Regions from separate parts of the Streptomyces sp. NPDC014676 genome, predicted to be linked through region 3. Evidence: riboswitches for the same ligand, from Rfam matches in the RefSeq annotation. Region 3 holds a riboswitch; each other region holds the start of a gene.

What was found. Region 3 has a riboswitch for thiamine pyrophosphate ahead of ACF1DX_RS28255 (thiamine ABC transporter substrate binding subunit). Riboswitches for the same ligand answer to the same signal wherever they lie in the genome.
Region 1: it holds a riboswitch for thiamine pyrophosphate, as region 3 does, so the genes downstream of both, thiO (glycine oxidase ThiO) here and ACF1DX_RS28255 (thiamine ABC transporter substrate binding subunit) in region 3, are expected to answer to the same signal.
Region 2: it holds a riboswitch for thiamine pyrophosphate, as region 3 does, so the genes downstream of both, thiC (phosphomethylpyrimidine synthase ThiC) here and ACF1DX_RS28255 (thiamine ABC transporter substrate binding subunit) in region 3, are expected to answer to the same signal.

Annotation. Positions count from the first base shown of each region.
Region 1 is NZ_JBIBZI010000008.1:378,363-384,341, forward strand. Features, by position in the region: gene metF (methylenetetrahydrofolate reductase [NAD(P)H]) at 1-495, opposite strand, end outside; gene thiE (thiamine phosphate synthase) at 604-1,269, opposite strand; gene ACF1DX_RS24210 (Rv2175c family DNA-binding protein) at 1,624-1,989, opposite strand; gene ACF1DX_RS24215 (NAD(P)/FAD-dependent oxidoreductase) at 2,067-3,308, opposite strand; gene ACF1DX_RS24220 (hypothetical protein) at 3,318-3,677, opposite strand; TPP riboswitch at 3,729-3,840, shown strand; gene thiO (glycine oxidase ThiO) at 3,838-5,004, shown strand; gene thiS (sulfur carrier protein ThiS) at 5,001-5,201, shown strand; gene ACF1DX_RS24235 (thiazole synthase) at 5,204-5,979, shown strand, end outside.
Region 2 is NZ_JBIBZI010000004.1:22,227-28,205, reverse strand. Features, by position in the region: gene ACF1DX_RS12760 (DUF5326 family protein) at 1-117, shown strand, start outside; gene ACF1DX_RS12755 (IclR family transcriptional regulator) at 311-1,141, shown strand; gene ACF1DX_RS12750 (SsgA family sporulation/cell division regulator) at 1,240-1,674, shown strand; gene ACF1DX_RS12745 (YibE/F family protein) at 1,742-3,142, opposite strand; TPP riboswitch at 3,214-3,403, shown strand; gene thiC (phosphomethylpyrimidine synthase ThiC) at 3,396-5,192, shown strand; gene ACF1DX_RS12735 (VWA domain-containing protein) at 5,304-5,979, shown strand, end outside.
Region 3 is NZ_JBIBZI010000011.1:252,331-258,309, reverse strand. Features, by position in the region: gene ACF1DX_RS28260 (ABC transporter permease) at 1-811, opposite strand, end outside; gene ACF1DX_RS28255 (thiamine ABC transporter substrate binding subunit) at 859-1,944, opposite strand; TPP riboswitch at 2,026-2,131, opposite strand; gene rlmN (23S rRNA (adenine(2503)-C(2))-methyltransferase RlmN) at 2,156-3,262, opposite strand; gene ACF1DX_RS28245 (phosphatidate cytidylyltransferase) at 3,566-4,690, opposite strand; gene frr (ribosome recycling factor) at 4,690-5,247, opposite strand; gene pyrH (UMP kinase) at 5,369-5,979, opposite strand, start outside.

The sequences.
Region 1 (5,979 bases), on a different contig from region 3:
GTGCATCTCCGGGAAGGCGGCGACGCCGACGCAGAAGTCGCCCGACTCCTTGATGAGCCGGACGAGTTCGGCGGCGTAGGTCAGCCCCTGCGGGTGCGGCACCCAGTCGCCCATCGGGTCGCCGGGCGGGTCGCCGCGCACGGCGAGCATGTTGCGGATCCCGGCGTCGGCGTACTGGCCGATGATGTTGCGCAGTTCGGCGACGGTGTGGTCGACCGCGGTGAGGTGGGCGACCGGGGTGAGGGTGGTGTCGGCGACGATCTGCTGGGTCTCCTTGACCGTGCCGGCGCGCGTGGAGCCGCCGGCGCCGTAGGTCACGGAGACGAAGTCCGGCGCGACCGCCTCGACCCTGCGCAGCGCGCTCCACAGGTTCCGCTCGCCCTTGGGGGTCTTCGGTGCCGAGAACTCGAACGAGAACGTCGTCTTGCCGGCGGCGAGCATGTCGCGCACGGTGCGTGCGCGATCAGTCCTGGTGGATGCTGTTCCGAGGGCCATACCGGCAGGTTAGCCAGGGGGCGGCGGTCCCCCAACCGGATGCGGAACATTTGTCTGGAATGCCGACTTGTTGTCCACCCCTTGGACAGTCCTGAGACGCGCGGGGGGTCATCCGGCGTCCACGGGCGCCGCCTGCCGCAGCCGCTTCGCGAACTCGGCCGCCGCCGCGCCCGGGTCGTCCGCCTCGGTGACGGCCCGTACGACGACGACCCGGCGGGCACCGGCGTCCAGCACCTCGTCGAGGTTGCCGAGGTCGATGCCGCCGATGGCGAACCAGGGGCGCTCGGTGCCCAGGGCGGCGGTGTACCGGACGAGGTCCAGGCCGGGGGCGTGGCGGCCGGGCTTGGTGGGGGTGGGCCAGCAGGGGCCGGTGCAGAAGTAGTCCACGCCGGGCTGGACGGCCGCCGCGGCGGCCTCGGACTCGGCGTGGGTGGAGCGGCCGATCAGGACGTCGTCGCCGAGGATCGCGCGGGCGGCGGGGACGGGCAGGTCGCCCTGGCCGAGGTGGAGGACGTCGGCTCCGGCGGCGTGGGCGACGTCCGCGCGGTCGTTGACCGCGAGCAGCTTGCCGTGCCGGGCGCAGGCGTCGGCGAGGACCGCCAGGTGCTCCAGCTCCTCGCCGGCCTCCATGCCCTTGTCCCGCAGTTGCACGATGTCGACCCCGCCGGCCAGGACCGCGTCCAGGAACTCCGCGAGATCGCCCTGCCGCCTGCGGGCGTCGGTGCACAGGTAGAGCAGGGCGTCGGCGAGCCGGGCGCGAGCGGTGGCGGTCACAGGAGGGTCCCCCCAGGGTGTCGGCGGCGTACGGACCCGGTGGGCCCGGTAGGGCATGGGCGGACGCCCCCGGCCGTCACGGGCCGACGGAGCGCGCACCGCAACGGACCCTATGCCGCCGCGCCGACGACCGCGAGACGCCCCTCACGGACCACCGCACCGCCCCGGACACCGCGAGCCGCCCGCATCCGGTACGCGGGACCACCCCGCCCGGAATCCCGGTGATCACGGCCCGGCGAACGCCTCCGCGCGGACGCGAGGCCGTCCCGCCGCCCGGCTGCGGGCACCGGTGCCCGCAGCCGGGGCTCGCCGCCCCGGCCGGCGGTGTCCGGATCGTGGACGGTCGGGGCCGGGTCAGACCGCGAGCGCCTGGGCGCGGCGCTTCACCTCCGTGCCGCGGTTCTCACTGAGTGCCTGGGCGGGCGTGCCCGGCAGGGAGGGGTCGGGGGTGAAAAGCCATTCCAGCATCTCTTCGTCCGTGAAGCCGTCGTCCCGCAGGAGCGTCAGGGTCCCGGTCAGGCCCTTGACGATCTTGTCCCCGTCGATGAAGGCGGCGGGTACGTGCAGCGCGCGGTTCTCACCTCGGCGTACGGCGATGAGCTGGCCCTCCTTGACCAGCTGCCGGACGCGCGTCACCTCGACACCGAACATCTCGGCGATGTCGGGCAAGGTGAGCCAGGCGGGGACGAGAGCATCGATCTTTGCGTCAATCTCGGTCACGGGACAAGCGTGCCATCTGCCACCGACAGTCGGAAGCCGGCCCCGCCCACCTGGGCGGACGCGCCGGGCCGGGAGTGTCACGCCGTCGCCGACTTCAGGGGTCGCGCCGGGTCCGCCAGCGACTCCGCGTCCATCGCCGTGCCCGCCTCGATCAGCCTGCGTCCCTGCGCCAGGTCCCGGGGCCGTCCCACCGCGAGCAGCGCGACCAGGCGGGACCCCCGCAGCCAGCAGACGCTCCACGCCGCCTCGGCGGGGTCCCCGCGCCACACCGTCCGGTCGGCGTCCGCGTGGTGTCCCGCGTACTGCACGAAGCGCCCGAACTGCTCGGACCAGAAGTACGGCACCGGGTCGTAGGCCACCGGCTCCCGGCCGGTGGCCGTGCCGAGGATGTTCACGGCGACCGTGCGCGGCCCCTGGAGGGCGTTGTCCCAGTGGTGGACCAGCAGACGCTCGCCGTAGCGCCCGGACGGGAAGGACGCGCAGTCGCCGACCGCGTACACGTCCGGCAGGGAGGTCGCCAGATGGCGGTCGGCGACGACCTCCCCGTGCGCCCCGAGCTCGATTCCGGAGCCCGCCAGCCATGCGGTGGCGGGCCGGGCCCCGATGCCGACGACCACGGCGCCCGCGGGCAGCCGCGTGCCGTCGTCCAGGACCGCGGCGCCGGGTTCGACGCGCTCCACGCGCGCGTGCGTGCGCAGGGTGACGCCCGCCTCGGCGTACCAGGCGGCCATCGGGACGGTCACCTCGGCGGGCAGCGCCTCGACGAGCGGCCGTTCCCCCGCCTCCACGACGGTGACCGCGCAGCCCGCCTCGCGGGCCGCCGTGGCGAACTCCGCGCCGATCCAGCCGGCGCCGACCACCACGATGTCGTGCTGCCGCGCGAGCACCGGCCGCAGCCGCGCGACGTCGTCCAGGGTGCGCAGCAGGTGCACGCCGGGCACGCCCTCCGCGCCCGGCAGCCGGAGCGGTTCCGCACCGGTGGCAACCACCAGGACGTCGTACGGGACGGGCCCGTTCTCCGTGTCCAGTTCGTGGTCGGCGGGGCGCAGGCCGAGCACCTCGCAGCCGAGCCGCAGTTCGACGCCGGCGTCCTCGAAGTCGACGTCGAAGGCGGAGTCCTCGGCCTTGCCGAGCAGCACCGCCTTGGACAACGGCGGTCTGTCGTACGGCTGGTGGGGTTCCGCGCCGATCAGGGTCACGGCGCCGGTGAAGCCCTGCTCCCGCAGGGCGAGGGCGGTCTGCACGCCGGCCATGCCCGCGCCCGCCACCACCACCCGCCGCGGCTCGGACCGTCCCGGTCCCTGCGTCTGCTCGCTCACCCGATCACCTTAGACACCTGACGCGGCATCATCGCCGAGCTGTTCCACCACGCTCGTCCCACTGCCCGGCTGCGACTCCCACTGCCAGTTCTCCTCCAGCCGTACCCGCCCGTCGGGCAGCTCCACGACCGTCGACACGCAGTGCCCCGAGGAGGTCGTGCCGTCCCGCTTGAGCTGCACGTACCGGAAGTCCAGCCGGTCCCCCGCGCGGGTGCCCACCAGGTACCCGCGTACGACGTCGCCGCCCGCGTACTCGGCCCAGATCTCGCCGCCCCGCTCGTGGTAGACGAACCGGGTGCGGGTGCCGACCTGGCCGGGGGCCTGGTCGGCCACGGGGGCGAGGACGAGTCCGTCGAGTGATGGTGCCACGCGGAGGCTCCCTTACAAGCGCGGTGTACTGCGGGCTAGGGTGGCCAACGTACAAGCACTCGCGGGAGCCCGGACGCACCGGGCTGAGAGGGAGGCTGGCGGCCTCCGACCGTACGAACCTGATCCGGGTCATGCCGGCGAAGGGAGGGGCTGGACGCCCATGTCGCCCACGCGCACCTCAGACGTCCTCGTCGTCGGGGGCGGGATCATCGGTCTGGTCACGGCCTGGCGGGCCGCGCAGCGCGGTCTCGCCACGGCCGTGGTGGACCCCGGGCCGGGCGGCGGAGCCGCCGAGGTGGCCGCCGGGATGCTGGCCGCCGTCACGGAACTGCACTACGGCGAGGAGACCCTGCTCGGTCTGAACCTCGCCTCCGCGCGGCGCTATCCCGGCTTCGCGGCCGAACTGACCGAGCTGACCGGCCACGACCTCGGCTACCGCGCGTGCGGCACGCTCGCCGTGGCACTGGACGCCGACGACCGCGCCCACCTGCGGGAACTGCACGCCCTGCAGCAGCGGTCGGGGCTGGACTCGCAGTGGCTGTCCGGGCGGGACTGCCGGCGCCTGGAGCCGATGCTCGCGCCGGGGGTGCGCGGCGGCCTGCGGGTGGACGGCGACCACCAGATCGACCCCCGGCGGCTGGCGGCCGCGCTGGTCACCGCCTGCGAGCGCGCGGGCGTGACCGTCCACCGCGCGCGGGCCGAGCGGCTCGTCGTCGCGGGAGACCGCGCGACGGGCGTGGTCACGGCCGACGGCACCGAGCTGGGTGCCGGGCAGGTGGTGCTCGCCGCGGGCAGCCTCAGCGGGCGGCTCGCGGGCGTCCCGGCGGACGTCCTGCCTCCCGTGCGTCCCGTGAAGGGGCAGGTGGTGCGGCTGACGATGCCCGCGCGGCACGGTCCCTTCCTGAACCGGACCGTGCGGGCCGTGGTGCGCGGCAGCCATGTCTACCTGGTGCCGCGCGAGAACGGCGAGCTGGTGATCGGGGCGACCAGCGAGGAGATGGGCTGGGACACCACCGTGACCGCGGGCGGCGTGTACGAGCTGCTGCGCGACGCCCACGAGCTGGTCCCCGGCATCACCGAGCTGCCGCTGACCGAGACCCGGGCCGGACTGCGCCCCGCCTCCCCCGACAACGCGCCGCTGCTCGGCCCGACGGAGCTCGAGGGGCTGCTGCTCGCCACCGGCCACTACCGCAACGGCGTCCTGCTGACGCCGGTCACCGGCGACGCCATGGCGGAGGCCCTGACCACCGGCGCCCTGCCGGAGGTGGCCCGCCCGTTCACCCCCCGGCGCTTCGGCGCCGCCGTCCGCACGGAGCAGCCCGCATGAACGTCTCGGTCAACGGGGAGCGCCGGGAGTTCGCGCCCGGCACGGCTCTCGACCTCGTCGTGAAGTCACTCACCGCGGCCCCCTCCGGGGTGGCCGCCGCCCTCAACGAAACCGTCGTCCCGCGCGCGCAGTGGCCCGCCACGCCCCTCAGCGAGGGTGACCGGGTGGAAGTCCTGACCGCCGTCCAGGGAGGCTGACCATGGCCGACGATCCGTTCCTCCTCGGTGGTACGTCCTTCACGTCCCGCCTGATCATGGGCACCGGCGGGGCGCCGAGCCTCGACGTGCTGGAGCGGGCGCTGGTGGCGTCCGGGACGGAGCTGACGACCGTCGCGATGCGGCGGGTGGACCCCACGGTGCACGGGTCCGTGCTGTCGGTGCTGGAGAGGCTGGGCATCCGGGTGCTGCCGAACACGGCGGGGTGCTTCACCGCCGGGGAGGCGGTGCTCACCGCGCGCCTCGCGCGGGAGGCGCTCGGCACGGACCTGGTCAAGCTGGAGGTCATCGCCGACGAGCGGACGCTGCTGCCGGACCCGGTCGAGCTGCTGGACGCGGCGGAGACGCTGGTCGACGACGGGTTCACGGTGCTGCCGTACACGAACGACGATCCGGTGCTGGCGCGGAAGCTGGAGGACGTGGGGTGTGCGGCGGTCATGCCGCTGGGGTCGCCGATCGGGTCGGGGCTGGGGATCCGGAATCCGCACAACTTCGAGTTGATCGTGGAGCGGGCGGGGGTGCCGGTGATTCTGGACGCGGGGGCGGGGACGGCGTCGGATGTGGCGCTGGCGATGGAGCTGGGGTGCGCGGGGGTGATGCTGGCGTCCGCCGTCACCCGGGCGCAGGAGCCGGTGCTGATGGCTTCCGCGATGCGGTGTGCCGTGGAGGCGGGGCGGCTGGCTCGGCTGGCGGGGCGGATTCCCCGGCGGTGGTTCGCCGCGGAGGCGTCTTCTCCTGCGGAGGGCATGGCCGTGCTGGA
Region 2 (5,979 bases), on a different contig from region 3:
GTCGGCTTTGTGATCGGTCTGCTCTTCAAGCTGCTGGTCTTCGTGGCACTGGTCGGCGGACTGATCTACGTCGTACGGAAGTTCACCTCGAGTTCCTCGTCGCGCAGCGACTGGTGAACCGAGGGGATCCGGTGAAGCGGTAACAGGAATCACCGGTTCCCTCGGGCGGGGGAAGTTTCTCCGGCGGGCCGTCCGCACGCGGTGACAGCCCGTTAGAGTCCGGAACTCGACGCGGGGACGGTCCCCGCGAGCGGCGACCCCCACCCGTGTTCCCCGCACGGGCAGCCCCCTCGCGTTTCGGGAGTGACCCTTGGCCACGACTGGCACCGGCTCCGCGCAGCTGCCCGCGGTCCCCTCGCAGCCCCGCTCGCCGGTGCCCCCCGCACCGCCGCCCACCGCGACCCTCATCGGCTCCGTCCAGCGAGCCATGCGCCTGCTGGAGACCGTCGCCAGGCATGGTTACGGGGCTCCCGCCAAACAACTGGCCCGGGAGACCGGACTGGCGCTCCCCACCACGTACCACCTGCTGCGCACCCTGGTGCACGAGGGCTATCTGCGCCGGGACAAGGGGCTGTTCTTCCTGGGGGAGGCGGCAGAGCGGCTGAGCAGCAGCGGAGCGGAGCAGAAACGTCGCAGCACGGTGGTCGACACCCTCGCCCACTGGCGGGACGCGATCGGCGCACCCGTGTACTACGCCGTGTACCGCGAGGGCGAGATCGACGTCGTCTGCGTCTCCGACACCCTCGCCCATCCCGCGGTCGAGGAGTGGGCCGACTTCCGGGAGACCGGCCACGCCCACGCGATCGGCCAGTGTCTGCTCTCCCAGCTCGACGAGGAGGCGCGCCGCGATCACCTCGACCGCCATCCCGTGTGGCCCCTCACGCCGTACACCGTGCGCGACGGCCACAGCCTGCTGAGGCGCCTGGAGCGGATGCGGCGGATGGAACCGGTGATGGAGCGTCAGGGGTACGTGCTGGGCACGGTGTGCGCGGCGATCCCCGTCACCGTCGGATCCGTGGCCGCGGCGGTGGCCATCTCGCTGCCCACGCACCAGGCCGACCGGCTCGTCCCCGCGGCGCGGCGACTGCAGGCCGAGGTGGAGCGCTTCGTCGGGTCACTCACGCTGTCTATCAGTATCTGAAAACTCACTCCTTGTGATCTGCTGTGTACGTTCAGCAAGATTCCCTCTGGTGTCAGGGTCCATGCCCGGCCAGTCCGTGGCGAATGACGGGGTAGGCGATGCGCGAATCCGTACAGGCAGAGGTCATGATGAGCTTTCTCGTGTCGGAGGAGCTGTCCTTCCGCATCCCGGTGGAGCTCCGCTACGACACCTGTGATCCTTACGCCGTGCGACTGACCTTCCACTTGCCGGGGGACGCCCCCGTGACCTGGGCGTTCGGTCGGGAACTGCTGATCGACGGCGTCGGCCGACCGTGCGGGGAGGGCGACGTACGCGTCTCGCCGGTGGACCCCGACGCGCTGGGCGAGGTGCTGATCCGGCTTCAGGTCGGCAGCGACCAGGCACTGTTCCGTTCGTCGACCGCACCGCTCGTGGCCTTCCTCGACCGCACCGACAAGCTGGTGCCACTGGGCCAGGAGGGGGCTCTCGCCGACTTCGACGCCCACCTCGACGACGCGCTGGACCGGATCCTGGCGGAGCAGAGCGCCGGCTGAAGCGTTACGCCAGGCGGGTGGACCGGTGGCGGAACGCTTCAGCGCGCTCCGCCCGCCGCACAGGACGTCAGCGCTTACGGCGCCTGCCCCGCCCACCGCGCCCCACGGCCGGCCGTGCGTCCGGTGCCGGCCCGGTCCCCTGCGCCCGTGCCTGAGACGTCGGGCGGTCGGCCGAGACCACCAGCGCGGCCAGGGCCGTGGTCACCGGCACCGAGGCGACCAGGCCGATCGAGCCGATCAGGGTGCGCACGATCTCCTCCGCGACCAGCTCGCTGTTGGCGACCGTCCCCACGCCGCTCTGCGCGATGGAGAACAGCAGTAGCAGCGGCAGCGCGGCGCCCGCGTAGGCGAGGACCAGCGTGTTGACCACGGACGCGATGTGATCGCGGCCGATGCGGATGCCCGCGCGGTACAGCCCGCGCCAGCCCGTCGACGGGTTGGCCTCGTGCAGCTCCCAGACCGCGGACGTCTGGGTGACCGTCACGTCGTCGAGGACACCGAGCGAACCGATGATGACGCCGGCCAGCAGCAGACCGCTCATGTCGATCCCGGGATACAGCCCGTGGATCAGACCGGTGTTGTCGTCGGTGTTGCCGGTCAGCGCGGCCCACCCGATGAACACCGAGCCCAGGACGCCGATCAGCAGCAGCGAGATCAGTGTGCCGAGCACCGCCACCGACGTGCGCGCCGACAGCCCGTGACACAGGTACAGCGCGATCAGCATGATCGCGCTCGCCCCCACCACCGCCACGACCAGCGGGTTCGCCCCCTGCAGGATCGCGGGCAGGATGAAGAAGTTGAGCACCAGGAAGCTGATCGCCAGCGCGACCAGCGCCATGACGCCGCGCAGCCGCCCCACGGCCACGACGGCGAGCGCGAAGACGCCCGCGAGCAGTGCCAACGGGAAGCGCCGGTTCACATCGGTGACCGAGTACTGGAGATCCTCGGGCGCGGAGGGCTCATAGGCCACCACGACCTTCTGGCCCTCGCTCAGCTGCCGGGACTGGTCCGGCTGCACGATCTCGTTGAACGTACGGCCCTTGTCGTCACCGGTGTCGACCCGGATCGTGGCCTTCTTGCAGGTGCCGTCCGCCTGCTGCTGGGCGGACGAGCCCTCGGCGGTGGAGGTGTCGCCGGTCGGGACGCCTCCGGAGGCGTTGACGGACTGGCAGCTCAGCTCGACCACCTTGGTGACCGTGGCGTGCTGCGTCTGCCGGTCGAAGCCGACGCCGGTGCGTTCGTGCGCCGGGGCACCGCCCGGCCACAGTACGGCGAGCCCGATCAACACCGCCGCCGCGAACGGGATGAGGATCGCCGCGATGACCTTGCGCAGGTGCTGGGAGACAGGCGCCGCCGGGCCGTGACCGTGGCTGTGCCCGTGCCCATGGGCATGGCCGCCGCCGTCTCCGGCGCCGGGCGGGCGCGACGGTTCGGGCGGTGGGAACGGAGGAGGTTGAGTGGGGGTCACCGCCCGATCATCGCAAGAACGGGGTGGGCCCTCTGTTCACCGCGCCAGAAATGACGCTAGCGTGGAGTCGCTTTTGTACACGCGGGAGCTCGGAGCACCGGGCTGAGAGGGCGCTGACCTCCGTCCCAGCGACGTTTCACATGAAACATCACCGTAGGTGAGTGATGTTTCCCACGGAACGTCGACAGACGGAAACCGCTGCGTCGACCGCCGAACCTGTTACCGGGTAATGCCGGCGTAGGGAGTAGGTCTCATGACCAACAAGGACGCACGCACGCCTGCCTCCACGCAGAACCCGACGGAGACGTCGGTGGACGGGGAGGCCGGGAAGTCCATCGGCTGGCACAAGGCGTACGTCGAGGGCACACGCCCCGACCTGCGGGTGCCGGTCCGTCAGGTGCACCTCACCAACGGGCAGTCGGTCACGCTGTACGACACATCGGGCCCGTACACCGATCCGCTCGTCGACACCGACGTCCGCCGGGGCCTGGCCCCGCTGCGGGAGAACTGGATCGTCTCCCGCGGCGACACGGAGGAGTACGCGGGCCGCCCCGTCCGTCCCAAGGACGACGGGATCAAGCACACCTCTCCGCGCGGGGGCCTGCGCAACCTGGACGCCGTGTTCCCCGGCCGGCCGCGCCTGCCGCGCCGGGGCCGCGCCGGCCGGGCGGTCACACAGCTCGCGTACGCGCGCCGCGGTGAGATCACGCCCGAGATGGAGTACGTGGCGATCCGGGAGAACGTCGCGCCCGAAGTGGTCCGCGAGGAGATCGCGGCGGGCCGGGCGGTGCTGCCGGCCAACGTCAACCACCCGGAGATCGAGCCGATGATCATCGGCAAGCGGTTCCTGGTGAAGGTCAACGCCAACATCGGCAACTCGGCGGTGACGTCCTCCATCGAGGAGGAGGTCGAGAAGATGACCTGGGCGACCCGCTGGGGCGCCGACACGGTCATGGACCTCTCCACCGGCCGGAACATCCACACCACCCGGGAGTGGGTGCTGCGCAACTCCCCCGTCCCCATCGGCACCGTGCCGCTCTACCAGGCACTGGAGAAGGTCGACGGCCGGGCCGAGGAACTGACCTGGGAGATCTACAAGGACACGGTTGTCGAGCAGGCCGAACAGGGCGTGGACTACATGACGGTCCACGCGGGCGTGCGCCTGGCGTACGTGCCGCTCACCGCGAACCGCAAGACCGGCATCGTCTCGCGCGGCGGCTCGATCATGGCCGCGTGGTGCCTGGCGCACCACAAGGAGTCGTTCCTGTACGAGAACTTCGAGGAGCTCTGCGAGATCCTCGCCGCGTACGACGTCACGTACTCGCTCGGCGACGGCCTGCGGCCCGGGTCCATCGCGGACGCCAACGACGAGGCGCAGTTCGCGGAGTTGCGCACGCTCGGGGAACTCAACACGGTCGCGAAGCGTTTCAACGTACAGACCATGATCGAGGGCCCGGGACATGTCCCGATGCACAAGATCAAGGAGAACATCGACCTTCAGCAGGAGATCTGCGATGAAGCCCCGTTCTATACGCTCGGCCCGCTGACGACGGACGTCGCGCCCGCATACGACCACATCACGTCCGGCATCGGTGCCGCGATGATCGCCTGGTGGGGCACGGCCATGCTCTGCTACGTCACGCCCAAGGAGCACCTGGGCCTGCCCAACCGTGACGACGTCAAGACCGGCGTCATCACCTACAAGATCGCCGCCCACGCCGCCGACCTCGCCAAGGGCCACCCGGGTGCCCAGGAGTGGGACGACGCGCTGTCCGACGCCCGCTTCGAGTTCCGGTGGGAGGACCAGTTCAACCTCGCCCTCGACCCGGACACGGCACGCGAGTTCCACGACGAGACCCTGCCGGCGGAACCCGCCAAGACGGCCCACTTCTGCTCGATGTGCGGTCCGAAATTCTGTTCGATGAAAATCTCCCAGGACATCCGTCGTGAACACGGCGGAAGCCGGGACGAGATCGAGGAGGGGATGGCTCAGAAGTCGAAGGAGTTCGCGGAGGCGGGCAATCGCGTGTATCTGCCGATCACGAACTGAGCGTTCACCGCGGACGGCGTGGGGGCGGTGCCCGTCGTGGGTACCGTTCCCGCGGGGCGGCAGGTGCGGCGGCCCCTCCCCTTCGCCGGGGCGGGTGGGCAGACTGGCCCCATGACAGCGAGTCCGATGAGCAAGGGGTCCAATCTTCCCGTCGATGCCCGTGCGGTGCGCGTTGAGCTCGCTTGGGAGGCCGGGACCGGTGTGCCCGACATCGATGCCTCGGCGCTGCTCCTCACGGAGGCCGGGCGGGTGCGGGACGACGGGGATTTCGTCTTCTACAACCAGCCTCGTCACACGTCCGGCGCGGTGAGGCATCTCGGGAAACAGCGCGGCGCGCGGGAGACGACCGACACCGTGGAGGTGGACCTGGGTGCCGTGGAGGGGGTGGTCGAGCGGATCGTGCTGTGCGCGTCGGCGGACGGCGGGACGTTCGGGCAGGTGCCGGGACTGGTACTCAGGCTGCTCGACGCCGGGGCGGGGACCGAGCTGGCCCGGTTCGACATGGCGGCGGGGACGGAGACCGCGTTCATCGGCGGCGAGCTGTACCGGCGGCAGGGGAAGTGGAAGTTCCGGGCGGTGGGGCAGGGGTACGCCTCCGGTCTCGCGGGTCTGGCCACGGACTTCGGCATCACCGTGGACGACGCGCCTCCGGCCTTGTCCGCTTCCCCGGCGACCGTCGTTCCTCCGGTCTCGCCCGCTTCCCCCGGGGGCACCGCGGCCCCGGTTCCGCCGCCCCCGTCCGTTCCCCCCGCCGTGCCGGTCACGCCCGCCCAGCAGCCCTCCGTGC
Region 3 (5,979 bases):
CGCGCGGCCGGCGTGCGGTCACCGAGGCGTCCACCAGCCGCAGCGCGGTCTCCCGGCGCCGTACGGTCCAGGCGTGCAGGGCGAGGATCGCGCCCACGGCGACGAACTGGACCATCGTCAGGACGGCGGCCGTGGACAGGTCGAAGATCTCGGAGGTCTGCCGGTAGATCTCCACTTCGAGGGTGGAGAAGGTGGGTCCGCCGAGGATCTGCACCACGCCGAAGGAGGTGAAGGTGAACAGGAAGACCATCAGCGCCGCCGCGGCCACGGCGGGCGCGAGCGCGGGCAGGGTGACGGTCCGCCAGGCCGCGAACCGGGAGGCGCCGAGCATCCGCGCGGCCTCCTCCTGCCGCGGGTCGAGCTGGGACCAGAGCCCGCCCACGGTGCGTATGACGACGGCGTAGTTGAAGAAGACGTGCGCGAGCAGGATCGCCCACACGGTGGTGTCCAGGCGCACGCCCCACAGCTCGTCGAGGAGTCCGCCGCGTCCGACGAGCGCCATGAACGCCGTACCGACGACGACCGTCGGCAGCACGAACGGCACGGTGATCACGGCCCGCAGCACCTGCCTGCCGGGGAAGTCGAAGCGGGCGAGGACATAGGCGCCGGGCAGGGCGATCAGCAGGGTGAGGGCGGTGGAGACGAGGGCCTGCCAGGTGGTGAACCACAGGACCTGACGGACGTCGGACTGCGCCAGTACGTCCCCGATCCGCCCGAGCTGCCAGGTCCCGTCGGTCTTCAGTCCGCGCGCGACGATCGCGGTGACGGGATAGGCGAAGAAGACGGCGAAGAACGCGACGGGCGCGGCCATCAGGCCGAGCCGCGCCGCGCTCCCGCGCCGGCGCGCCGCGGTCCGCGTCACTTCAGTACGAGCGAGGTCCACGACTTGACCCACTGGTCACGGTGGGCGGCGATCTTCGCCGGGTCCATGGTCTGCGGGTCCTTCGCCTGCGGCCCGGACTTCACGAACTCCTCGGGCACCCGGGCGCCCTCCCGCACCGGGTACACGAACATGTTGAGCGGCATGTCGTCCTGGAACGGCTTGCCGATCAGGAAGTCGAGCAGCGCCTTGCCGCCCTCGGGGTTCCTCGCGTTGCTCAGCAGCCCCGCGTACTCGACCTGACGGAAGCAGGTGCCCTCGGCGACACCGGTGGGCGCGGTCTCCGGCTTCGGGTCGGCGTAGATCACCTCGGCGGGCGGCGAGGAGGCGTACGACACCACCAGCGGCCGGTCGGCCTTGGCCTTCTTTCCGCCGGCCGAGCCGGAGAACTCCTCGTTGTAGGCCTGCTCCCAGCCGTCGACCACCTTCACGCCGTTGGCCTTGAGCTTCTTCCAGTAGTCCTCCCAGCCGTCATCGCCGTACTCTGCGGCCGTCCCGAGCAGGAAGCCGAGGCCGGGCGAGGAGGTGGCGGCGTTCTCGACGACGAGGAGGTCCTTGTAGGCGGGCTCGACCAGGTCGTCGAGGGTCTTCGGCGGGGTCAGGTCGTGCTCGTCGAACCACGCCTTGTCGTAGTTGACGCAGACGTCGCCGGTGTCGACGGGGGTGACCCGGTGCTTGTCCTGGTCCACGCGGTATTCCGGCAGAACCTTGTCCGAGCCCTCGGCCTCGTACGGCTGGAACAGCCCGTTGTCGAGGGCGCGGGAGAGCAGGGTGTTGTCGACGCCGAAGAAGACGTCGCCCTGGGGGTTGTCCTTGGTCAGGATCGCCTTGTTCACGGCCTGCCCGGCGTCGCCGTCCTCGAGGACCTTGAGCTTGTATCCGGACTGCTTCTCGAAGGCGGCGACGACGTCCTTCGACACGGCCCACGAGTTGTGGCTGACGAGGGTCACGGTCCTGGACCCGCCCCCGCCGCTCGCGTCGTCGCCGCCGGACGACCCGCACGCGGACAGCGTGACCAGCCCCAGCCCGACGGCCAGGACCGTGACCTTCTTGGTGATGCCCACTTGATTCCTCCTGGAGTGACCAGGAAGAGACGCGGCCCTGCCCGGGACCCCTGGGCAGGGGTCCCGGGCAGGGCGCAACAGCTCGAGTGATGACCGATCTCCCTACCCAGAATGACCTGGGCCAGGTTCGGAGGGTCTGCGGCCGGTGCCGCACTCTCAGCGCTGTGGCGCTCCCCTGTCGGAATATGCAGATGTTCTTACTCGGGTCACATTACCGTTCGCTCGCGGCGAGCTGACCACACGCCCCGTCGATCTCCTGCCCACGGGTGTCCCGGATCGTCACCGGTACACCGTGCGCGGCGATCGCCTCCACGAACGCCTTCTCGTCCTCGGGACGGGAGGCGGTCCACTTGGAGCCGGGGGTGGGGTTGAGCGGGATGAGGTTGACGTGCACGGGGCGGCCCTTGAGCATCCGTCCGAGCCGGTCACCGCGCCAGGCCTGGTCGTTGATGTCCCGGATGAGGGCGTACTCGATGGACAGCCGCCGGCCCGACGTGGCCGCGTACTCGAACCCGGCGTCGAGGACCTCGCGCACCTTCCACCGCGTGTTCACGGGGACGAGGGTGTCGCGCAGTTCGTCGTCGGGGGCGTGCAGCGAGATGGCGAGCCGGCATTTGAAGCCCTCGCCGGTGAACCGGTGGATCGCCGGGACGAGACCGACGGTGGACACGGTGATCCCGCGCTGCGACAGCCCGAGGCCGTCCGGCTCGGGGTCGGTGAGGCGGCGGATGGCCCCGACGACCCGGTTGTAGTTGGCGAGCGGCTCGCCCATGCCCATGAACACGATGTTGCTCAGCCGCGCCGGGCCGCCGGGCACCTCGCCGTCCCTGAGCGCCCGCATCCCGTCCACGATCTGGTGCACGATCTCGGCGGTGGACAGGTTCCGGTCGAGACCGGCCTGCCCGGTCGCGCAGAACGGGCAGTTCATGCCGCAGCCCGCCTGGGAGCTGATGCACATGGTCACCCGGTCCGGGTAGCGCATCAGCACGGACTCGACGAGCGTCCCGTCGAACAGCTTCCACAGCGTCTTGCGGGTGGTGCCCTGGTCGGTCGACAGATGCCGCACGACCGTCATCAGCTCCGGAAGCAGCGCCTCCCGCAGCTTGCCGCGCGAGCCGGCGGGGATGTCGGTCCACTGCTCCGGGTCGTGCGCGTACCGCGCGAAGTAGTGCTGCGAGAGCTGCTTGGCGCGGAACGGCTTCTCACCGGCCGCGACGACCGCCTCCTTGCGCTCGGCGGGCGTGAGGTCGGCGAGGTGCCGCGGCGGCTTCTTGGCTCCGCGGGGGGCGACGAAAGTAAGTTCTCCGGGCTTAGGCATGGCGTTACCAGTGTCGCAGATCCGCACGGGTGACCCGGTCGGGCTCAGGAGAGGCCGAAGAACAGGACGAAGACGTTGTTCACGTAGGCCTTCGTACGGTGCCATGGGCCGCAGTAGCGGCGCGGCCTGCGGCGGCCCTTCTGGTCGAGGAGCGCCTCTCACCATCGGCAGGGCAGGTCACCGTGGTACCTGCCGTCGTCCCCCCGCCTCGCCTGCGCCACGGAGGGACCCTAACCGACCCGGACAGCGGCCGGGCCCCCGCCCGGGAAGGACGGGGGCCCGGTCCGGCCACGTGGACAGGGATCAGCTGGAGCCGACGAACAACACCAGCAGCAGCCACACCACCGGCGCCGTGGGAAGCAGGGAGTCCAGCCGGTCCATGATGCCGCCATGGCCCGGGAGCAGGGTGCCCATGTCCTTGATGCCCAGGTCGCGCTTGATCATGGACTCGCCCAGGTCACCCAGGGTGGCGCTGGCCGCGACCGCGAGGCCGAGCAGCAGGCCCTGCCACCACACGCCGTCGTCGATCAGGTACTGCATGCACAGCGCGCCGACGACCATCGCGAAGGTCACCGCGCCCAGCAGGCCCTCTCGGGTCTTGCCGGGGCTGATGCGCGGGGCGAGCTTCGTCTTCCCGAAGCGCCAGCCGACCGCGTACGCGCCGGTGTCGCTGACGACCGTCAGCAGCAGGAAGGTCAGGACGCGCCACGGGCCGTCCTCGGCGGTGAGCATCATCGTGACGAAGGTCGCCAGGAACGGCACGTAGAACGTCGCGAAGACACCCGCCGTGACGTCCTTGAGGTAGCCCTCGGGCGGCGCCGTCATACGCCAGACCAGCACCGCCAGCGCGGTGAGCGCCATGGCGACCCACGCGCCCTCGGCCCCCCGGGCGTACCCGGCGACGACCATGGCCGCACCGCCCAGTGCGAGCGGTATCAGGGGCGCCTTGATGCCCTTGCGCTCCCGCAGCCGCGACGTCAGCTCCCACAGGCCCACCACCACGGCGACGGCGACCACGCCGACGAAGACGGCCTTGACGACGAACAGCGACGCGACGATCACCACGCCGAGTCCGACGCCGACGCCTATCGCGGCACCGAGATCGCGCCCCGCGCTCTTCTTCTGCGGTGCGGGTGCCGGCTGCGGGGCGTCGGGCATGGGCTCCGGATTCTGCGGCACCTCCCCGGGAAGGGGTCGGGCCCGCGTCGGTTCGTCTCGGAACGGGGGGCCGCTCAGCCGAGCGGCCCCCCGTTCCACATCCTGGTCTCCGCCGTGTTCGGGTACGTCGGGCACGACGGGCATGGGGCGAGTGTGCTGCGCGTAGTGCGCATCGTACGCGGGACCCGCCGGGGCAGCCCCCTGGCCGGGCCCGTGGTCGGACGGCCCCCAGTACCCGGTCTGCGGCGTCCCCCAGGAAGAGTCGTTCATCAGACCTCGAGCAGCTCCGCTTCCTTGTGCTTCAGGAGCTCGTCCACCTGGGCGACGTACTTCGCGGTGGTGTCGTCGAGCTCCTTCTCCGCACGGCGGCCCTCGTCCTCGCCGACCTCGCCGTCCTTGACCATCTTGTCGATGGCGTCCTTGGCCTTGCGGCGGACGGAACGGATGGAGACCTTCGCGTCCTCGCCCTTGGTCTTGGCGACCTTGATGTAGTCACGGCGGCGTTCCTCGGTGAGCTCGGGGAACGTCACACGGATGATGTTGCCGTCGTTGCTCGGGTTGACGCCCAGGTCGGAGTCGCGGATCGCCTGCTCGATGTTGCGCAGGGCGCTCTTGTCGAACGGGGTCACCACGGCCATGCGCGGCTCGGGCACGGAGAACGAGGCCAGCTGGTTGATCGGCGTCAGCGCGCCGTAGTAGTCGGCCACGATCTTGTTGAACATCGCCGGGTGCGCACGGCCGGTGCGGATCGCGGCGAAGTCCTCCTTGGCGACCACGACGGCCTTCTCCATCTTCTCCTCGGCCTCGAGGAGGGTCTCTTCGATCACCACTTGCTCCTGCGTGTCTTGAGTAGGCCCGGCCGCGGTTCCTGGTCAGGGGTTGCGGCCGGCTGCGTCGCGTCTTCATCCTGCACGGTTCCCGACCGGCAGGACATTGTCCATCCCCCGGTCAGTTGTGGCCGGCTTGGTCGCCCACCAGCGTGCCGATCTTCTCACCCTTGACGGCGCGGGCGATATTGCCCTCCTTCAGGAGTTCGAAGACGACGATCGGGAGGCTGTTGTCACGGCAGAGCGTGACGGCCGTGGCGTCGGCGACCTTCAGGTCCCGGGTGATGACCTCGCCGTAACCGAGCGCGTCGAACTTCACGGCGTCCGGGTTGGTCTTCGGGTCGGAGTCGTAGACGCCGTCCACACCGTTCTTGCCCATGAGCAGCGCCTCGGCGTCGATCTCCAGAGCGCGCTGGGCGGCGGTGGTGTCGGTGGAGAAGTACGGCATGCCCATTCCGGCGCCGAAGATGACCACACGGCCCTTTTCCAGGTGCCGTACGGCGCGCAGCGGGATGTAGGGCTCGGCGACCTGGCCCATGGTGATGGCGGTCTGCACGCGGCAGTCGACGCCCTCCTTCTCCAGGAAGTCCTGGAGGGCGAGGCAGTTCATCACGGTGCCGAGCATGCCCATGTAGTCGGAGCGGGCGCGGTCCATGCCGCGCACCTGGAGTTCGGCGCCGCGGAAGAAGTTGCCGCCGCCGATGACGATCGCGATCTGCGCGCCGTCCCGCA